2 regions of the Paenibacillus sp. FSL L8-0435 genome follow, and region 2 is predicted to be linked to the other one. Evidence: predicted binding sites of a transcription regulator. Region 2 holds the regulator's gene; the other holds the start of a gene.
The links. Region 2 encodes CtsR, which represses protease genes until heat stress. Its sites were predicted from a motif close to ATGGTCAATAAAGGTCAAACA; they were not measured.

Region 1: a site for CtsR is predicted at 2,484-2,504, ahead of clpP (ATP-dependent Clp endopeptidase proteolytic subunit ClpP). Genes of this name have one in related genera too.

The regions. Positions count from the first base shown of each region.
Region 1 is NZ_CP150185.1:5,553,429-5,561,598, reverse strand. It holds gene NST33_RS24760 (hypothetical protein) at 1-738, shown strand, start outside; gene tig (trigger factor) at 877-2,217, shown strand; gene clpP (ATP-dependent Clp endopeptidase proteolytic subunit ClpP) at 2,597-3,187, shown strand; gene clpX (ATP-dependent protease ATP-binding subunit ClpX) at 3,200-4,453, shown strand; gene ispG (flavodoxin-dependent (E)-4-hydroxy-3-methylbut-2-enyl-diphosphate synthase) at 4,574-5,671, shown strand; gene lonB (ATP-dependent protease LonB) at 5,839-7,593, shown strand; gene lon (endopeptidase La) at 7,680-8,170, shown strand, end outside.
Region 2 is NZ_CP150185.1:6,226,912-6,235,081, forward strand. It holds gene disA (DNA integrity scanning diadenylate cyclase DisA) at 1-802, opposite strand, end outside; gene radA (DNA repair protein RadA) at 816-2,183, opposite strand; gene NST33_RS27730 (ATP-dependent Clp protease ATP-binding subunit) at 2,456-4,918, opposite strand; gene NST33_RS27735 (protein arginine kinase) at 5,105-6,175, opposite strand; gene NST33_RS27740 (UvrB/UvrC motif-containing protein) at 6,204-6,728, opposite strand; gene NST33_RS27745 (CtsR family transcriptional regulator) at 6,760-7,221, opposite strand; gene NST33_RS27750 (GNAT family N-acetyltransferase) at 7,683-8,170, opposite strand, start outside.

The sequences.
Region 1 (8,170 bases), 670 kb from region 2:
GAATGGCTTCAGGCTGCGTTTCCTCAATATGAAGAAACCTCGCCTGCCGTTCTTGAAGAACGAGAAGAGGAAGAAGAGATTAGTGAGGAGGACATGGCACGACAGCATGCCCGAATGAAGCTTGAACAGGATGATGGCTATGCAGATAAGATGCTTCGCACAGTCATGGAAGAGCCGCTGTCTGAACAGACAATGCTGGCTTTGGAGCAGCTGGCCTATCTTGATCTGCCGAAGATTGATGAGGCACTTACGAGTTGGTTAAAAGAGAAGTCACTTCACCCTTTGCTTCAATTTCGGGTGCTGCAAACCTTGCGTCGCCGAGGCGTTCAAGGTATGATCCTGTTTACGAGAGGCGAAGAGCAGGTTGAAGTCGAGATTGATACCGTGCCTCTTAAACCAGAGGAATTCCCGCTCCAGATCGTTCAGATTTTGGAACGAGTGGCAGATCAGACGGAGGTTCATGAACCTACGCTCTTTTATTTTGCTCAGGAGTTATGGATACAATATGTCATGGCCGTGTATGGAACTCGTGATTATGTATCCATGTTGGAAGAAAATGATTCCATGACAGATATATGGGCAGCAGCTCTACATATGACCGTTGCAGACAGTCTGGGTGGCTCGCATGATGAGGAAAATACTCGCTCAATGTATGCTGTGACAGGGGCAATGCGCTTTCGGCTGGAGCAGGCTTATCGTTCCATGAAGCAGTTTGTATCTGCCGGATTGGATGGTTAATAGAGGCCGGAAACGTTTTCCTTAAACCGTATCAAGGGATTCCCCTTGAAAAAGAATCTAATCTTGTTTATACTAAAATGGTTATTTTGTACGTGATTGCCTACGTGAACATGTGAATTTTGGAGGGGAAAGTATACAATGAAAGCAACTTGGGAAAAGATAGAGAAGAACCTTGGGGTTCTTGAGGTTGAAGTGGATGCAGATCGTGTAACTGCAGCGCTCGACAAAGCTTTTAATAAAGTGGTTAAACAAGCAAACGTACCTGGATTCCGTAAAGGTAAAGTACCACGTTCCATCTTCGAAGCACGTTTTGGTGTAGAAAGCCTTTATCAAGAAGCAATCGACATTTTGCTTCCTGAAGCTTATACAGAAGCAATCGACCAAACGGATATCTTCCCGGTTGATCGTCCTGACGTAGATGTTGAACAATTCGCTAAAGGACAAACTTTCAAGTTCAAAGCAAAAGTAACTGTGAAACCTGAAGTTACTCTTGGTGACTACAAAGGAATCGAAGTTGCTGTAGCAAAAGGTGAAGTAACTGAAGCAGAAGTGACTGAAGAACTTGAGCGTCTTCAACAACGTCACGCTGAACTCGTTGTAATCGATGAAGGTTCCGCTGCTAACGGCGACGTTGCAGTAATCGACTTCGATGGTTCCGTTGATGGTGTACCTTTCGAAGGTGGACAAGCTGAACGTTATTCCCTGGAACTGGGTTCCAACACATTCATTCCTGGATTTGAAGAACAAGTTGTGGGTCTGTCCACAGGTGACTTCAAAGACGTAGAAGTGACTTTCCCAGAGAGCTACCATGCAGCAGAACTTGCTGGCAAACAAGCGGTATTTAAAGTGAAAATTCACGAAATCAAACGCAAACAGCTTCCTGCATTGGATGATGAGTTTGCTAAAGATGTTAGCGAATTCGACACTCTTGAAGAGTACAAAGCTGACCTGAAAACACAATTGGAATCCCGTAAAGCTGACGAAGCCAAAGCTGCACAAGAAAATGCAGTTGTAGAAAAAGTGGCTGAGAACGCTGAAGTGGACATTCCTGCTGCAATGGTTGAGAGCGAAGTACAAAACATGATGCGCGATTTCGATAACCGTTTGCGTAACCAAGGTATGAACCTTGAAATGTTCCTGAGCTTCTCTGGCCAGACTCAAGCTGACCTGAGAGGACAAATGCAAGAAGATGCTTCCAAACGTGTTCGCAACAACCTTGTGCTTGAAGCTGTAGGTAAAGCGGAAAACATTGAAGTATCTGACGAAGAAGTGAATCAAGAACTCGAGAAAATGGCTGAATCTTACAAGCGTCCTGCTGATGAGATCCGTGGCATCCTCGAAGGTAATGGTTCCCTGGACAGCCTTCGCGATGAAGTTAAACTGCGTAAAACGATTGACGTTCTTGTTGAGAACAGCACAGTTGTTGAACCGGTTGAAGCTCCAGCTGAAGAAGTTGTTGCAGAAGCTGACGAAAAATAAGACAAGCTATTATCAACTTGTCAGTTGAATAAACGATAAGGCACGTGAATTATTGCGTGCCTTATTTTTAAATTACGACATCCATTTTATAGAAAATGAAGTAATTATATGGATGAACACTAATTTTATTGATCCCTGTACACTTTTTACATACCTATGTACTTCATGCAAATAAAAAAAGGCAATACGGCATAGGATGGCTTCAATTTGCACATACATAGAAAACATGGTTAAATATGATCAGGCTAAAAAAGTAAACAAACGGATGTCTGACCCTTCTTGTGAAAAATGACATTGTCACAGGAAAGTGTTAGAATGAATTTGGGTTTGCTTTACAGGTGGCCTATGTCTAATTACATGTAGAAAAGAGGTTGGTCTCATGAGTCTGGTGCCAATGGTTATAGAACAAACCAATCGAGGCGAGCGGTCTTACGATATATATTCACGTTTGCTGAAAGATCGCATTATCTTTCTAACCAGTGCGATTGATGACGATGTAGCCAATCTTGTCATAGCACAGCTTTTGTTTTTGGCAGCCGACGATCCTGAGAAGGATATCAGCTTGTACATTAACTCACCTGGTGGTTCTGTCACCGCAGGGATGGGTATATACGATACGATGCAATTTATCAAGCCGGATGTATCTACCATTTGCGTTGGGATGGCAGCAAGCATGGGCTCGTTATTGCTGACAGCCGGTGCACCTGGCAAGAGATATGCGCTGACAAATAGCGAAGTAATGATTCATCAGCCGCTTGGCGGCATTCAAGGACAGGCTGCGGATATTAAGATACACGCAGAATGGATTATTAAAACACGTCAGAAACTGAATCAAATATACGTCGATCGTACGGGTCAGTCTCTTGAGAAAATTGAGCGGGATACAGACCGTGACTTCTTCATGAGCGCTGAAGAGGCTAAGACGTACGGCATTATTGACCAGGTGCTCAGTAGACCGATCAATTCCTAAAGGGGTGGTTTCATGTTTAAATTTAACGATGAGAAAGGGCAACTGAAATGCTCTTTTTGCGGTAAATCTCAGGAGCAGGTGCGTAAGCTGGTCGCTGGACCAGGCGTGTACATTTGTGATGAATGTATCGAACTTTGCACCGAAATCGTTGAGGAAGAACTCGGTCATGACGAAGAAGTAGACCTCAAAGATATTCCAAAACCAAAAGAAATTCGTAATATCCTGGATCAATATGTTATTGGACAGGAACAAGCGAAGAAGTCATTGTCTGTTGCGGTGTATAATCACTACAAACGGATCAACACACAAAGCAAAATTGAAGACGTTGAATTGTCAAAGAGTAACATTTTGCTGTTAGGACCAACAGGTTCTGGTAAAACGTTGCTTGCGCAAACGATGGCAAAAATTTTGAATGTTCCTTTTGCTATTGCGGATGCTACGTCATTAACAGAAGCGGGTTATGTAGGTGAGGATGTAGAGAACATCCTGCTCAAACTGATTCAAGCTGCTGATTATGATGTGGAAAAAGCAGAGCGTGGCATTATTTATATCGATGAGATTGATAAAGTAGCGCGTAAATCCGAAAACCCATCCATTACTCGTGATGTATCGGGCGAAGGTGTGCAACAGGCTCTCTTAAAAATTCTTGAAGGAACTGTGGCTTCTGTACCACCACAAGGTGGTCGTAAACACCCTCATCAAGAATTCATTCAGATCGATACAACGAACATCCTGTTCATTTGCGGCGGTGCCTTTGATGGTCTGGAGCAAATGATCAAACGCCGGATCGGTAAAAAAGTCATTGGCTTTAATACCGTTTCTGAGCAAAAAGATCTGAAACCAGGTGAATACCTGGGTATGGTATTGCCGGAAGATTTGCTGAAATTTGGTCTGATTCCGGAATTTGTAGGCCGTCTGCCAGTCATCTCCACTTTGGAGCCATTGGATGAAGATACGTTGGTACGGATTCTTTCTGAACCAAAAAACGCGCTTACCAAACAGTACCAAAAACTGCTTGAGCTGGATAATGTGAATCTGGTATTTGAACCAGCTGCATTGCTTGCGATTGCAAAAGAAGCAATTAAACGTAACACAGGTGCACGTGGATTACGTGCCATCATTGAAGGTATCATGCTTGAAATCATGTATGAAGTGCCTTCACGTGATGATGTTACGAACTGTGTCATTACCGAAGAAGTTGTTGAGAAAAGAGTCGTGCCTGAACTAAGCCAATCGAAGGACGATAAGCAGGAAGAGAGCGCCTAATAAAGGCCTGAATCCCGTTGAACTCTGAAATATAGACTTGTCAGTTCTCCACTTTGGCAGAAGGCGAATTCATGTCTCTGTCAGGGTGGAGCTTTGACGTTGTGGGGAGAGAAATCACTCATGTATTTAAGACAGGATACACGTCCCGTGAAAGTGGGAAACGTAACGATCGGTGGCAGTAACGAAGTCATTATCCAAAGTATGTGTACAACCAAAACGGCAGACGTTGAAGCAACGGTTGCAGAGATTCTGCGACTGGAAGAAGCGGGTTGTCAAGTGGTACGTGTAACGGTGAATAATGAGGAAGCTGCCGCAGCCATCAAGGAAATCAAGAAACGCATTCATATACCGCTCGTAGCGGACATTCATTTCAACTATAAGCTGGCTTTGCTTGCGATTGAGAACGGCATCGATAAAGTTCGGATTAATCCAGGTAACATCGGTAAACGTGCGAAAGTGGAAGAAGTGGTTAAGGCTTGTAAAGACCGTGGTATTCCGATTCGGATTGGAGTAAATGCGGGGTCTTTGGAAAACCATCTCCTTGAGAAGTATGGGTATCCTACGGCAGATGCTATGGTAGAAAGTGCATTGTATCACATTGGTATTTTGGAAGAGCTTGATTTCCATGATATCATCGTGTCACTCAAAGCATCGGATGTGCCGATGGCGATTGAGGCATATACCAAAGCAGCTCAAATCATTCCGTATCCGTTGCATCTCGGGATTACCGAAGCAGGTACACTGTTCTCCGGTACGATCAAAAGCTCCGCAGGTATGGGAGCCTTATTGTCCATGGGTATTGGTTCTACGATGCGGATCTCACTGAGTGCGGACCCGGTAGAAGAAATTAAGGTCGCTCGTGATCTGCTCAAAACATTTGGACTCATTACAAATGCAGCTACATTGATCTCCTGCCCAACGTGTGGACGATTGGATATCGACCTGTTCTCCATTGCCAACGAAGTGGAAGAGTATATCTCCAAACTGAAGGTGCCGATTAAAGTATCGGTGTTGGGTTGTGCGGTTAATGGTCCAGGTGAGGCCAAAGAAGCGGATATCGGCATAGCCGGTGCTCGTGGAGAAGGTCTCTTGTTCCGTCACGGCAAGATGATTCGTAAAGTACCTGAAGAAATCATGGTTGAGGAATTAAAAAAAGAGATCGACAAAATCGTCGAAGCCTACGAAGAGACAGGTGTTATTCCTGGTCGTTCGCACTGATTGATTCATATCTTGTTACAACAAAAGCTCGCCAGCGATGGCGGGCTTTTTATTTTCTCGCATACAAATTCTGCATCGCCCGTTTACGTCGCGTTGAAAAGGCTATACTACCAAGTATTAGCATGATCTCATATGAGAATAGCGACAAAATAGGAGGATGTGAAGCCATGGAATTTGGTATGGTCATCATGTTGATTCAGTTATTTTTTGGAGTGGTGATTGGTTTGTATTTCTGGAACCTGCTGCGTGGCCAGAAAACGAACCGCAGTGCCGTTGAGCTTGAATCTCGCAAGGAACTGGAGAAGCTGCGCAAGCTGCGTTCAATCTCACTCACCAAGCCGCTGTCGGAGAAGACGCGTCCAGCTACCATTAATGATATTGTTGGGCAAAAAGATGGGTTGCGTGCCCTTAAAGCTGCATTATGCAGTGCGAATCCGCAACATGTTATCATTTATGGCCCACCCGGAGTCGGGAAGACAGCTGCCGCAAGGGTTGTGTTGGAAGAGGCCAAGAAGAATCCATCTTCTCCATTTAAGCCAGACGCCAAATTCACGGAGCTGGATGCAACAACAGCCCGTTTTGATGAACGTGGTATTGCTGACCCCTTAATTGGTTCGGTTCATGATCCGATATATCAGGGAGCAGGAGCTATGGGCGTTGCTGGTATTCCCCAACCAAAACCGGGAGCTGTGACAAAAGCGCATGGGGGAATGCTTTTTATTGATGAAATTGGTGAATTACATTCGATTCAGATGAATAAGCTGTTGAAAGTGTTGGAGGATCGCAAGGTGTTTTTGGAGAGTGCGTACTATAACTCGGAAGACACGCATACTCCTGCTTATATCCACGATATTTTTCAAAATGGCCTACCGGCCGATTTCCGCCTTGTTGGAGCAACGACACGTTCCCCTCATGAACTGCCACCAGCTTTGCGTTCACGCTGCATGGAAGTTTATTTCCGTCCTTTGTTGCCTGAGGAGATTGGGCGAATTGCAGAGGATGCTGTTCAGAAAATAGGGTTCAGTCCATGTCCGGATGCCGTTGATGTGGTCAAGCGATATGCAACCAATGGACGTGAAGCGGTTAATATCATCCAGCTGGCTGCTGGACTTGCGCTGACAGAGAAGCGTGAGACGCTTCAGGCGTCTGATGTGGAGTGGGTGGCGGGTAGCAGCCAGATTCAGCCACGGCCTGATCGGAAGGTCCCTACACAGCCGCAGGTGGGGTTTGTTAACGGCTTGGCGGTATACGGACCGAATATGGGAACCATTTTGGAGATCGAAGTGTCTGCTGTTCCGGCTCTTAAAGATCAAGGCCGAATCAACATTACAGGCGTTGTGGATGAAGAAGAGATTGGAGGCGGTTCGCGTACACTCCGGCGAAAAAGTATGGCCAAAGGCTCGGTTGAAAATGTGTTAACCGTATTAAAAGCCATGGGTATTCGCCCGAATGATTACGATTTACACGTGAATTTCCCAGGTGGGACACCTATTGATGGTCCATCCGCCGGGATTGCCATGGCGACTGCCATTACATCAGCGATTCAGGGACGCCCTGTGGATCATGAGACAGCGATGACTGGCGAGGTCAGTATTCATGGTCGGGTTAAGCCTATTGGTGGCGTGCTAGCCAAGGTGGAGGCTGCCTTTCAGGCAGGAGCGAAGACCGTTATTATTCCCGCGGAGAACTGGCAGTCCATTTTTGAGAATCTGGATGGCTTGCGCGTTATCCCGGTAGATACCGTAGAGGATGTATTCCGTGAAGTGTTTGCCTGGGTTCCGGAATCACAACAGATGGAACAAACGAAGCTTGCAGAGGAGACAGTTGCACCTGCACCGGAGATTTTTCCGCCGGCATCCGCTTCCTATTTGCGTGCGGACGTGCCTCGCCCAGGACAGGTTACAGATTCGGGAAGCTGCTAAGCGCTTCCCTTCATTGGTTTTTTATGTGAACATTTGATAGAATAATGAATGACTACAACCTGAGAGCCATTGGAGGTGCGAAAGCGATGGGACCGAGCAAAGCGAAAGGTCGTCGTTTTCCTTTACTGCCTTTAAGAGGACTTCTCGTCTACCCGAGTATGGTACTGCATCTCGATGTGGGCCGGGAGAAATCGGTCAAGGCTTTAGAAAAAGCGATGGTAGAAGAACATCTGATTCTCCTATGTTCCCAAGCCGAAGTAAATATTGAAGAACCAACACAAGAGGACATTTTCAGAATCGGAACCGTGGCCAAGGTCAGACAGATGCTGAAGCTTCCAAACGGTACGATTCGTGTACTCGTAGAAGGCTTGGAACGGGCTGAAATTATTGAATATACGGACAACGAGGAATATTATGAAGTACTGGCTAAAGAGCTGCCTGAAGAGGAGAACACCCATCCGGAGACGGATGCCTTGATGCGTACCGTTCTGAACCAGTTCGAGAATTATATTAATCTGTCCAAAAAAGTGACACCAGAGACACTCGCAGCGGTGTCTGACATCGAAGAACCAGGGCG
Region 2 (8,170 bases):
GTGCATCCAGCAACTCATCGTCCGACAATCTTTTCAGTCCCACGATAATTTCACGGATTTTGTCATCACTGTCGTCACGGGCATAGTCTTTATACAATAACCAGGCTTCTTCTTCCGTTGTACCCACGAGCTCTTCCATTTGCATGGAAATGAGTCGTCCCTCATTCCCAAGTTCATGAATGTATCGTTTGATTTCCGTTTTGATCCGCATCACCATTTCGGTACGCTGAATCACATTAACCACTTCAGGAATCGTTACTAATTCCTCAAATTCCGAAGCACTCAGATTCGTAAGGGACTGTGTTAATACCGCTTTGTATTTCTCCAGGGTTTGAATCGCTTGATTCGCTTTGGTCAAAATAACCCCGATTTCCTTGAGGGAATAACGAAGTGTTCCCTGATACAAGGTAATGATATTCCGGCGCTGTGATATGGATACGACCAATTTACCCGTTTGCTTTGCTACACGCTCTGCCGTCCGGTGACGAATCCCCGTCTCTGATGAAGAGATGGATGAATCCGGGATTAACTGGGTATTGGCGTAAAGAATACGCTTCAAATCCTCGCTAAGAATAATGGCTCCATCCATCTTGGCGAGTTCATACAGATAGTTCGGGGAGAAATCACAGTTAATCGAGAATCCCCCATCCACCACTTCCATTACTTCAGGGCTGTATCCTACAACAAGCAGTGCGCCCGTCTTGGCGCGCAGCACATTTTCCAGACCTTCGCGGAAAGGTGTACCTGGTGCGATCAGCCTTAACAACTCATTCATATTATCCAGTTGGCTCATATCTTTCATCTTGTTATGCCCCCTAATCTAAAGCAACCGCTAGTGCATCTGCCACGGTATTCACACCGATCAGTTGTATCCCGCGAGGATGTTTCCAGCCCTTTAAGCTTTTTTCTGGTAAAATAACTCGTTTGAAGCCCAGCTTTGCGGCTTCCTTCACTCGTTGTTCGGCCCGTGATACGGCTCGAACTTCACCTGTCAGACCAATCTCGCCAAAGATGACGTCGTCCGGCTTGGTCGGTACATCTCTCAAACTGGATGCAATACTGACAGCAACCGCTAAATCTACAGCAGGCTCATCCAACCGTACTCCACCAGCCACATTCAGATACGCATCCTGGGTCTGTAAAAACATCCCCATTCGTTTCTCCAGCACTGCAATGATCAGATTTAATCGATGCAGATCTACCCCTGTTGCCATACGGCGGGGAGAAGGGAAATGTGTGGTCGAGATCAACGCCTGCAATTCCACGAGCAGAGGGCGTGTACCCTCCATACTGGCAACTACCGTTGAACCTGCTACACCCAGTGGACGTTCCGACAAAAAGAGTTCGGACGGATTGCCCACCTCACGAAGTCCATCCTCGCCCATTTCAAAAATGCCAATCTCATTGGTTGAACCAAAACGGTTCTTCACCGCACGCAGCAGGCGATACGTATGATGCCGTTCTCCTTCAAAATAAAGGACGCAATCCACCATATGTTCTAACATACGTGGACCGGCAATGGCACCTTCTTTGGTAACATGCCCCACAAGAACAGTTGCAATGCCTCTGCCTTTGGCAATCCGCATGAACCTTGACGTACATTCCCTTACCTGCGCTACACTACCTGGCGCACTGGTAACTTCGGGAAGATATACCGTCTGAATGGAGTCGATGACAAGAAAATGCGGCTGGATCTGATCCACCGCTTCCTCTACACGTTCCATATTGGTTTCACACAGTACATACAACTCGGCAGAGAGTGCCCCGAGGCGGTCTGCCCTCAATTTGGTTTGCTTGACTGATTCCTCACCGGAAACATATAACACACGCAAACCCGAATGCGTCAAAGCATGGGACGTCTGCAACATCAACGTTGATTTACCGATACCCGGATCTCCGCCCACCAGAACGAGTGAACCCGGAACGATTCCGCCACCCAATACTCGGTTCAACTCTCCGATTCCAGTCTGTACACGCGGTTCCTGACCGCTATCTATATCTATGATAGGAAGCGGTTTATCTTTACTGTCAAACAGAGGAGAATTTCTCCCCTGTGTTTTGACCACCGTCTCTGTTTCTTCCACCATTGAATTCCATGACTGACAACCCGGACACTTACCGTACCACTTGGGGGCTTCATAGCCGCATTCCGTACATTGAAACTTGGTTTTAACTTTGGCCACTTCAGCACTCCTATAATTTAGTTTTATAACAGCATTTTGCATTATTCGACGAATTTCACCCAAACTCCCTGACGTGCAGGGTTACTAAAAGTTTACCATTGTTTGAGATTTTTCGTAAAGGATTATCGCAAACTTTACACATGTTCCTGACATAATCATGTCCGTCTTCTGTCCAAAGTGCAAAAAATCCTCCCCGGCCGAAGCCGAGAAGGATTTGATTAAGGATTATGGATCAATACAAGCTGAAGTTTAACTCCAAAGCTTGCTAAATATTATTTAGTTTCGATTTCCTCATTGGACGAAACGACTACGTCTTTTTTCGTAACAGACAGTGCACCGTTCTCTTCGTCGATGAGCAATGAATCCCCTTTGGTTACGTTACCTGTGAGCAACTCTTCGGACAATTTGTCCTCGATATGCTTCTGGATCGCCCGACGAAGCGGACGCGCACCGTAAGCTGGATCAAAGCCTGACTTCGCAAGGAAAGACTTGGCATTATCAGTGAGTTCGAAATCGACCTCATGTTCGAGCAGTCGTTTACGAAGTTCTTCACTCATAAGCGTAACAATTTCAGCGATGTGTTTTTCTTCAAGTGAGTGGAACACGATAATTTCATCAATCCGGTTAAGGAACTCTGGACGGAAGCTTTTCTTCAGCTCATCCATCACTTTCCCCTTCATGTTGTCATAATCTGCTCCTGCATCTACAACTGCAGTGAAGCCCAGTGTAGAGTTACGTTTGATCGCTTCGGCACCCACGTTGGATGTCAAGATAATCAGCGTATTGCGGAAGTCAACGACGCGACCTTTGGAATCCGTCAGTCGACCATCCTCAAGCACTTGTAACAAGATATTGAATACTTCTGGATGTGCTTTCTCGATTTCATCGAGCAGGACTACGGAATATGGTTTGCGACGAACTTTCTCTGTCAGCTGGCCACCTTCTTCGTACCCAACATATCCTGGAGGCGCTCCGACAAGTCGGGAAGTCGAGTGCTTCTCACCATACTCGGACATATCAATCCGGATTACTGCATTTTCATCGCCGAACATCGCTTCAGCCAGAGCACGAGCAAGTTCTGTTTTACCTACCCCTGTAGGGCCGAGGAAAATGAATGAACCCATCGGACGTTTTGGATCTTTAAGTCCCGCACGAGCACGACGAACCGCACGGCTGACAGACTTCACTGCCTCATCCTGACCGATGACACGTTCATGTAGAATAGACTCCAGATTCATCAGACGCTGTGTCTCTTCTTCTTTCAGTTGGTTCACAGGGATTCCTGTCCAGCTGGCTACCACTTGTGCGATATCCTCAGGAGTAACCTCAGAATCGGTGCGACCTTGTTTCTCTTTCCACTGGTTCTTCGTTACATCCAGCTCTTCACGGATTTTTTGTTCCGTATCACGCAGAGCTGCTGCTTTTTCGAACTCCTGACTTTGAACTGCAGCGTCTTTTTCCTTACGGATATCTTCCAGACGGCTTTCCAGTTGTTTCAGGTTTGGTGGGATCGTGTAAGAGTTCAATCTTACTTTGGAACCCGCTTCATCAATCAGGTCAATCGCTTTGTCTGGCAGGAAACGGTCTGTAATGTAACGGTCAGACAGTTTAACCGCCTGCACAATTGCTTCGTCCGTAATTTTCACGCGGTGATGCGCCTCATAACGGTCACGCAAACCGTGCAAGATTTGAATCGCTTCTTCCGGAGAAGGCTGATCTACAGTAATCGGTTGGAAACGACGCTCAAGCGCTGCATCCTTCTCGATGTATTTACGATATTCATCCAGTGTTGTCGCACCGATACATTGCAATTCTCCACGGGCCAGAGCCGGTTTCAAAATGTTAGAAGCATCGATGGCGCCTTCAGCTCCGCCTGCGCCAATCAAGGTATGCAATTCGTCGATAAACAGGACAATGTTACCTGCTTGGCGGATCTCATCCATGATTTTTTTCAGACGATCTTCAAACTCACCACGATATTTGGTTCCAGCGACTACAGAACCCATATCCAGGGTCATTACACGTTTGTCGCGTAATGTTTCCGGAATCTCATTTGCGATGATTTTTTGTGCAAGGCCTTCAGCAATCGCTGTTTTACCTACACCTGGCTCACCGATCAATACTGGGTTGTTCTTCGTACGACGGCTGAGTACCTGGATGACACGTTCAATTTCTTTACTACGCCCAATGACGGGGTCCAGGTTGTTCTCTCTCGCATAAGCCGTGAGGTCACGTGCCAGACTGTCCAGCGTTGGTGTGCTTACATTGGCAGGTGTTCCATTATGACTGGATACAGCTTCACTGCTGCCAAGCAATTGCAGCACTTGTTGGCGTGCTTTGTTCAGGCTAATACCCAGGTTATTGAGCACACGTGCTGCAACACCCTCGCCTTCACGAATCAATCCGAGCAGGATATGCTCTGTGCCTACATAAGTGTGGCCCAATTTACGAGCTTCATCCATAGACAGTTCAATTACTTTTTTCGCACGTGGCGTATATGCAATGTTGGTAGGTTGCTCTTGGCCACGGCCAATCAGCGTTTCTACTTCATCCTGAATTTTTTCCAATCCGAGTCCCAGGCCGATCAGTGCTTTGGCTGCGATGCCTTCGCCTTCACGAATGAGGCCGAGCAAAATATGCTCAGTACCGATGTTATTATGACCGAGACGGACAGCTTCTTCCTGCGCGAGTGCGAGCACCTTTTGGGCCCGTTCCGTAAATCTTCCAAACATCATATCTCCTGCACCTCCATGGTTTTGGATAAAACGAGGGTCATGTAATGAAATAACCGTCGTATTCTTCATATCATTTTTGTTTGCAGCCGTGCTGCGAATAAAGTCATTCGGCAATTCGTACATGCCTTATTATATAAAAGCCGCAATGCGGCATGAAACCATAATTCAATACTATATCAGGCTAAACTAGGACTGCTTCGCTGCATTGATCGTATCACGAATCAACTGAGCACGGTAGATGTCACGCTCATCTGTGCGCATATCTTCCCCGAACGTTTTCTGCAAGAATCCCGGCTGTGTCATCACATTCAACTCATTCATTACCGTAATGGACAGTCCATCCAACAAACCGAGATCCACGCCAAGGCGTACATCCGATAAGCGCTGTGCAGCTTCCTTGGAATCAACAATAGCTGCATGAGACAATATGCCGTAAGAGCGCATGACACGATCCGTAATCCGAAGTCTGGAGTCGGTAATTAACCGTTCTCTAGCTGTACGCTCATGACCTATCATCTGTAATACAACACCATGCAGGTTCTCGATGACTTCCTGTTCGGTCTGTCCCAAAGTAATCTGGTTCGAGATCTGGAACAGGTTACCCATCGCCTCACTGCCTTCACCGTATATTCCTCTTACCGTCAATCCCACTTGGGAAACTGCGGTTAGAATACGGCCTATCTGTTGTGTCATCACCAGGGCAGGCAAGTGCATCATAACCGATGCTCTAACACCTGTACCTACATTAGTAGGACAGCTGGTTAAGTATCCTCTGCGATCATCAAAAGCATAATCCACGTGCGCTTCAAAAGCATCATCTATTGCGGAAGCTTTCTCCCAGGCTTCTTTCACCTGGAACCCCGGATAGAGGCACTGGATACGAAGATGATCCTCTTCGTTAATCATAATACTGACAGACTCATCCTCACTGAGAATAACCGCACCATTCCTGGATTCATTCGCAAGACTTGGACTGATGAGATGTTTCTCCACCAGCACCCGTTTGTCGAGTTCGTCAATATCGATCAGATCCAACGTATGAAAATCCCCAAAGGCATGAACGTCATCGTATTGAAGTACTTCGCTCAGCTTATTCAGCACCTCTTCCGATTGCTCATTGGAAGCCAGCATCGGAAACGGAATATGCTGAAGGTTGCGTGCAATCCGGACACGGCTGCTAATGACAATTTCGGAATCAGCCGCATCACTGCGCATCCAGTCGCTGAGCGCCTTCTCTGTAAAGCGCAGATTAGGCATTACACATCCCTCCTACTCATGACAAACTTTACTCCTGAGCTATTCCTTTTTCAAGTCCTCTGATCTGGTCACGGATCTGAGCCGCCTCTTCAAATTCCTCTTGCGCGATGCTCTCCTGGAGCTCACGCTTCAGATCAGCGATTTGCCGTTTCACCTTGATGCGACCACCAGCTCGTGCAGGCACTTTGCCTACATGGGACGTATTACCATGAACTCGCTTGAACAAAGGATCCAGACGGCTGTCAAAATATTTATAACATGAACTGCAGCCGAACCGGCCTATCTTGCTAAATTGTGAGTACGTCATACCACACTCTTCACATTGAAGTGCTTTTGCAGGGGGTGTTCCTGCCGATCCACTTTTGCTGGCTGGATCAAAATCAAGCAATCCGGACAATAAGTTGTGAATGGAAAACCCACCTGCTGTTCCAGGGATCATTTCCCCTTTTTCACGGGCACATGACTCACAAATATGGAATTCCGTCTTCTCTCCATTTACGATCTTCGTAAAATGAAGTGTCGCCGGACGTTTATTGCATTCTTGGCACAGCATATTGATGTACCTCCTTTGACCCCGATAGTTTTCATTTACCGAGCAAAGATATTAACATCGCCTTCAACATTCTGGCACGAATTTGATCCCGGTAAGGAAGTTTGACTAATATAACCTCTCTAGATACAGCAGCTCGCATCAACCCGGCTTCCCGCTTGCTCAAGAAGCGTGCTTCTTCCAATTGATAGATCAATCCTTCGGCAGCTGTCTGCCCGATCTCTTCACCAATACTATGGTGCAAATGATTATGCAGAGCTGATTGGGCCGGTAATTCAATGCGCTGTATGCGAACATAACCACCACCGCCGCGTTTACTCTCTACCAGGTATCCCTTCTCGAGTGTAAAACGTGTGCTGATGACATAATTGATCTGGGAAGGTACACATGAGAATTGATCTGCCAGATCATTACGCTGAATTTCAACCATTCCTTCGGGACTTTCATGCAAAATACTCTTCAGATATCGTTCGATAATATCAGAGATATTACGCATCCAATCATCCTCCACTGTCTGAAACGTTAAGTCAATAAGGACCCACACGCCCCCACAGAGTACACCTTCTCTACCCATTTAACCAATCAGGGAAACAGCGAATCTTGCTTCCACAGGTGTTAACAGGAGAGCGAAGGAAGCACGAAGGTCCTTTAATATTCCCTTGATCCTCCGATGAAATGAATCCCGTATATTGGCGATCATGCATCAGATTGTAGAAAGAAAGCTACTTAAGTATTAAACCTTTAGTTGACTTTGACTTTCTTTGACTTTATAACCATTATAGCATATTTTGTGGTTTTGCCAAGTGGGGTCACTATTCATTTTTTACGATTTTACACGAAATATTCCCCAGACACAAAAAAACCTCCCCAAAATTGCTGGAGAAGTCCATTTGTCTTTCAATCACGCCGTATTTCTATATAAGCTAATCAAGTTAAATGGAACAGTGGGCATAGTCATCAGAAGAAATCGAGCAAATAGGTTTCCCGTTCAGGAATCGCTTGTTCCAAAGCCTTGATTGCTGTGTTCGGTCCGTGAATTCTTCCGATTCGTGCCATTTCCGTTGGTCTGCGATATCCCATCAGCACCGCGGTAAGGGATTGAATATCCACCTTAATGGTCTGATCATCATTAATTGCCTCCGAAGTTTTCCATATGGACGCTGTTCCGTTCATTGCCACGTTTAATTGCCATACCCCTTCATTCCACGGAGCGTAGGTATCCTCTACCTGTAGAACAATCTGCACCGGTGAGTCCTGGCTTGCAAATGGATACTGAGATATAAACTGCTCTACACTAACGATACGCGCCATAAAATAAGGTACAATCTCCTGCTGAATCCGTGGGTTATCCAGTTGGAAGGCAAGCGTATCACTGGCAGGCGCCTGCAACGTAACTTCCTGGATCATGGAATCATGGTTAGCAATGAAGGTCCACAGCCCTTGCC